Regions from separate parts of the Clostridium fungisolvens genome, predicted to be linked through region 1. Evidence: predicted binding sites of a transcription regulator. Region 1 holds the regulator's gene; the other holds the start of a gene.
What was found. The regulator Rex, encoded in region 1, represses fermentation and respiration genes when NADH is low (regulators of the CRP and FNR family bind a similar motif). The targets are predictions, from matches to a motif close to ATTGTTAANNNNTTAACAAT.

Region 1 (3,218 bases):
TTTGCATTTTCCATTGGGAATTCTTCAGTCTCGTCAATCTCACCTGCTATTGGCTTAACTTCATTTTGAGCAAAATCTCTAACCATTTGTCTTACTAATTCTTGTTCTCTTGTTAATTGGAAATCCATTTATTTATTCCCTCCTGCTATTTATTTAAGTATAGAGCAACTATTAATTACTCTTTTATATATGTTCATTTTTCACGGAGCAATTTTACTTGCTCCGTCTAGTATTTACTAATATTTTTAAATTTAAATATGAATTAAAGAAATTTTCAAAAAGTCATAAATTTAATTATTGGTTTTTGAAGTTCTTTTCTCTTCTTTCAACAAATGCAGTCATACCTTCAGTTTGATCTTCAGTAGCAAAACACTTACCAAAATCTTCTGCTTCTATAACTATAGCTTCATCAATGCTTACTTGCATTCCTCTGTCTATAGCATCTTTACATAACTTAACTGCGATTGGAGCATTTTTAGCTATCTTATTAGCAAGAGCTTTAGCTTCAGTCATTAAATCTTCTAGAGCTACAACTTTATTAACTAAACCTATTCTTAATGCTTCTTCTGCATTAATTATGTCTCCAGTATATATTAATTCTTTTGCTTTACCAAGTCCAACTATTCTAGGAAGTCTTTGTGTTCCACCAAATCCTGGAGTTATTCCAAGTCCACTCTCTGGTTGAGCGAATTTTGCTTTTACAGAAGCTATTCTTATATCACATGCCATGGCTAATTCACAGCCACCGCCTAATGCAAAACCTGAAATTGCTGCAATAACTGGTTTGTCCAGCACTTCTAACCTTCTGAAAACTTTATTTCCTAAAGCTCCGAATTCTCTACCTTGCTCTTCATTTAAGTCCTTCATTTCAGATATATCAGCACCAGCTACAAATGATTTTTCACCAGCTCCTGTTAATATAACAGCATAAACTTCTTTGTCTTTTTCAAGTTCTGATACAACTGTGTCTATGTCCTTTAATGTCTCTGAGTTAAGTGCGTTTAAAGCCTTTGGTCTGTTTATTGTCACAATAGCAATATTTCCTTCTTTTTCAAGGATAACATTTTTTAATTCCATTGTTTTGGCCTCCTTAAAGTAGTTATATTCTTAACAAAGCATATAAGTTTTATTTGCATAATCTTATATTACAATAAAAAGCTTACTAAATTTGTTAAATTTTTTCGACGTTTGTTAATATTATAACAAACAAAATCAAAAAATAATTGAAGCTCGTAAACTTCAATTATGATTATACTTGTTTAAGAATATATTTGCAATATATTTTGTGTCTTTTTTAACAATTTTTAAACTAGTATTTGTATTTATTATTTAATTTTGGGATTCATTTATTAAATATGCCAGTGTTAGTAAACTTTCACTTAAGTGAACATTTTCTACAATAACGTCTTTAGGAGCTACTAAATCTATAGGTGCAAAGTTCCAAATACCCTTTACTCCATTCTCCACCAGTTCATCACAAACCTTTTGAGCATTGTTGTCTGGAACACATAATATTGCTATATCAACGTGGTTTTCTTTTAGAAAATCTTTGATAACGTCTATATCTTTTATCTCTACGTCTTTTATTCTAATGCCTGTTAATCTTGGATTTGCATCAAACATCCCAAGAAGATTGAATCCTAGTTTTTCAAATTGAGTGTAGTTTGCAAGCGCTTGACCTATGTTACCAGCACCTATAATTATAGTATTATAATCTCTCTGAAGACCAAGAATAGCAATTATTTGATTATATAAATCTCTTACATTATAACCATAGCCTTGTTGACCAAAATCACCAAAGCAGTTTAAATCTTGTCTTATCTGTGATGCTGTAAATCCTATCTTCTCGCTTAATTCTTTAGATGAAATTCTATCAACATCATTTTTTAATAATTCTAATAGATATCTATGATATTTTGGTAGTCTCTTTATGACAGCCATAGATATATTTTTCTTTTTTTCCATTTATGTCACCTCTTCTTAAATTAACAAATAAGTTATTAAATTCTATAAGATCGCTAAAAAACTTAGCCGTATATTTTTTATACACCTGTTTTTCTGAACTTTGTTCATCTGTCAGGCCAATAAATCCTATTGTTTTACTTTTAATTTACCCACAAATTAAAAAATTTTAGATAGATGAAGAGTAATAAAATCCACTATACTACTCTATTCCTTATATATATTACCACATTTAACTTAAACTTATCTATATCTTAGTCATAAAATTGTTTTAATATGAAATTGTTTTTATATAAAGTTCTATTAATACTTTATGCCAGTAATTTATCTGAATATTATTATTTATTCAACAAATGATATTTATTATCCGACAATATTTCATGTTAAATATTGATTGTTTTACCATATAAATTTATAATAACAACAACTAATATAAATAACCTAATATATAAACATATTTAAAAGGAGGATAAAAAATGTTAAGCGAAAGATTAATTGAGGCTTTAAACGAACAAATAAATTATGAGTTTTATTCATCTTATACTTATCTAGCAATGGCTGCCTTTGCTCAATCAGAGGATTTAGATGGTTTTGCAAATTTCTTTAGAGTTCAGGCTCAAGAAGAACTTTTTCATGCTATGAAGTTTTATGATTATGTTTATCAAAAAAATGGTGATGTAACCCTTGAGGCCATACATAAACCACAAATAAAATTCGAAAATATGATTGATGTTTTCGAAAAAGGCTATGAGCATGAGCAAGAAGTTACAAGAAGAATATATAATCTTGCAGATATAGCAAATGAAGAAAAAGAACATTCTACTATATCCCTATTAAAATGGTTTATAGATGAACAAGTAGAAGAAGAAGATAATTTTAATAAGATAATTAAAAAACTTAGAAGAGCAGAATCAAATCCTGCCGCTCTTTATATGTTAGATGACGAATTAGCTCAAAGAGTTTATGTTGCCCCTACAACAGGTGCATCTGCTCAATAAAACTAAAAGCAGCTGATCTAACTTTAGCTTCAGCTGCTTCTATTATATATAGATTAATAACTTCAAATACGTCCATTAATTATAATGTTAAAAATATAACTGCTTAAATTCTGTTAAGAACCTATCAATCTTTTTTATACTATAAAATATTTTTAGTATATATGTAAATGTTCAAGCAATATGCTAGTCCCTATTACTACCAATATAACTCCTCCAAGCAATTCTGCTTTGGATTTTAGTAGTTCTCCAAATTTCTTT
Region 2 (3,218 bases), 2.0 Mb from region 1:
ACTTACGTAAATAAGCATTACGGCCGCAAATACTCCTGTCCAGCCTGAGATTAAGAAGTTATTATTCCCAAAGGTCCCTGATGTAAATAGAAGTTTAACTAATGTAGCTAGTACAATACTTACTATAAGACCAACGCCAACACCACCATAAACCCATACTTTCTTGCTTTCTTGACCTGATTTATTTAAAAATCCTAATAAAGCAATTACAACTAAAATGGCTTCCAGTCCTTCACGTAGGATAATAGTAATTACATCTACTATTCCATATGAAGTATCACCAGAAAGTAAGGACAGATATCCATGCATTCTATCGATTATCTTTAACGCTTTATCTTTATCAACAGGGCTTACTGTAAGATATGCCTTAACACTTACCATATCCTTTTCAGCATCGTCATAAACTTTTTTGGATTGAGTAAGAACTATGCCTTCAACATCAAGCCAAGAAGAACTGAATGTGTTCATGGTTTCAATAGCAGAAGTAATATCACCATCTTGAATTTGATTTTTCGAGGTTTCTAAAAGACTAACTAAGTCTTTAACTGTGGCAGATTTACCTTTAGTTTTTGAATCACTATTTTTATATCCATCTTGAAGAAATGCAGTATTTGTTTTCTCTAAATCTTCAAGTGCTGTTAGAACCTTGTCCTTTTGAATTGGGTCTTGTGTGAATAGAAAACGAACCATGCCCATTTTTTCTTCAATATCGCCATAAGCTTGCTTTGATTGTTCTTTTACGCCATCTTCAAATTCAACCCATGTATCATTAAATTGATTATAAAGATCTTTTCCCTTAGAAAGATCTCCAGCTTTAACGGCTTCAATAGAGCTTTCTATTAGTTTATTTCCTTTTGAAAATTCAGTCTTTGTATCAGCAGCAAATGCCTTAACAGAGAATAGTGGAAATATTAAAAATAATGATAATAATAATACAAATAATTTACGCAAATCTTGCGCCTCCTTTATCGTTAGTACTTTAAGTATTCACATAGAATAAATTAATTTTGTGAATTAAAAAACATGATTTAGGTAATCTTCCAGGAAGATTACATCCAGTAGCAGGTCATAATATATTGAAATTATTTTTTAAAAAGCTTGGTAAGGTACATTGATATGAAGAAAATGCGAATTGTTATCAATTAAAATACTTTTTCATTATATACTAGAATATTCTAGAGTTCAATGGTTAATTTTTAAACAATGTTATGTTGTTAAAAATGGATACTGGGATAAAAAGGTTTGTAAAGTTAGATGACTATTCAATTTTTGAAAGTGTCATATGTTGACGTTTTCATTTTTATTTTTATTGAAGAATATTTGCTTGAGGTATGAAATAGATTTTACTAAGGAGTTGTTGTGCCAAAACTTAATTTATGTTATAAAATCTCGGCTTCTAGGGATTTTCAGGCATGTATAAATTAATGTTTGAGTATGGATCTCTATAAAATTAAATATATATTAGGGGGGAAGGTATTGTGTTTGTTTTTAACTATGCAGATGGTGCGTCTGCATTAAGTGTATGGGGAGTTTGGATAATTGTTTTTATCGCACTTTTTAGCTTTAATGAGATAGCTCGTAGATGGAAATATGTTGGATTTTTTTGTTTTATTGTCTTACCAATAGCACTTTCAATATTATGGTTTACAGTATTAAGCGATACAACTTATACAGATTGGTTTCATTTAGCAAAGGTGTATTCGTCTACAGCAGGATGCATTGGATTTTGGTGTATCAGACATGTTAAATGGAAGAATAAATCTACAGGTAAGGAATGGAGATTATCAGATAAAAAGTGGGCATTATGTTTTCCTCCACTTATTCTTGCTATAAATATTTTGGAGGCAGTATCTCGTGATTTTCAAGTTGGTATTCAATATGCCGGAGGAGGAAGATTAGCTGATGAAGCTATGTATGTACTTGGTGGCTCCTGGAATTTCATGAATGGTGTAGCAGGTATTTTAAACATTATAACTATAACCGGTTGGCTTGGGATTTGCATAAAAAAACAGACTGATAAAGACGGAAGTAAAGATATGTTGTGGCCTGATATGCTATGGTTTTGGATAATAGCCTATGATTTGTGGAATTTTGCTTATACCTATAACTGTCTTCCAGGACATGCATGGTATTGTGGTTTTGCTTTGCTATTGGCTCCAACAATTTGTTCCTTTACTGTTGGAAAAGGAGCATGGCTACAACATCGTGCACAAACTTTAGCAATATGGTGTATGTTTGCACAGACCTTTCCGTATTTCATTGATAAAGGAGCATTCGCTGTTTCCTCATCTTATAATACAGTACCACTATTTGGATTTAGCTTTGCAGCGTTAGTTGCTAATATAGCAGTATTTGTTTACATGATTTATAAAGTAGTTAAGACCAAAAGAAATCCTTATCTTGGGGAGCTATATACAGATTTAAAAGAATACAAAGAAATTAAAGCACTTGCGGAATAGATATTGTACTCATAATTAGACAAACAGACCTTTTTGTCTATTGATATACTTTGAAAACATTTTATAATAGAATCATAAAGATAATTGGAATTATTTTACAGAAGATTACAACAATAAAATTCAAGTGACATTTGTTTAGCTTTTAAAATATAGCTTTAAAGAAAATTCCAAGAAAGAGAATTGAAATTGTATTAAAAGATACAAGGAAATGTATAGATAAACTACTTCATATTTAAATTTACCAAAATAAAAAATTCGTAGATTCATCGAAGTCTTTATTTTGAGTTCAAGATCTGAAGTAGTTTATCTGTTTAGTAGAATAGATACCCAAGTTTTGCTATACAAAACTTAGGTGATTATTCTGTTAAGTATTAATTGTATGTTAATTGGATTATATTTTGAACTGGTATATCTTAAAAGTCAATTTATTTTATTTTTAAAATAAAATTAAAGTTAAAAAATTAAGAAAATGAGAGGGTAAATAATATGGATGCATATAAGGTTCTTGAAATTAAGAAAAGTGTTTTCGAAAATAATGACCGAGAAGCAGATTTACTTAGAGAAGAACTAAAAAAAGATGAGACTTTTTTATTAAATTTAATGTCATCTCCTGGTTCAGGCAAAACAACCACTGTTTTAAGGACGATTGAGGCTTTGAAAGATCAAATGAAAATTGGTGTTCTAGAAGCGGATATCGATTCTGAGGTAGATGCAAATATAGTTGCCAAAACCGGTGCAAAGGTAATACAACTACACACT

Region 2: the regulator Rex is predicted to act here: its motif matches at 1,186-1,205, upstream of bsdtw1_RS08900 (DUF5692 family protein).

Annotation. Positions count from the first base shown of each region.
Region 1 covers NZ_BLZR01000001.1:4,121,212-4,124,429, forward strand. Annotated here, with positions in the region: gene bsdtw1_RS18230 (acyl-CoA dehydrogenase) at 1-128, opposite strand, end outside; gene bsdtw1_RS18235 (short-chain-enoyl-CoA hydratase) at 295-1,077, opposite strand; gene bsdtw1_RS18240 (redox-sensing transcriptional repressor Rex) at 1,330-1,965, opposite strand; gene bsdtw1_RS18245 (ferritin) at 2,439-2,960, shown strand; gene bsdtw1_RS18250 (manganese efflux pump MntP) at 3,113-3,218, opposite strand, start outside.
Region 2 covers NZ_BLZR01000001.1:2,099,813-2,103,030, forward strand. Annotated here, with positions in the region: gene bsdtw1_RS08895 (FTR1 family iron permease) at 1-951, opposite strand, end outside; gene bsdtw1_RS08900 (DUF5692 family protein) at 1,479-2,459, shown strand; gene hypB (hydrogenase nickel incorporation protein HypB) at 2,946-3,218, shown strand, end outside.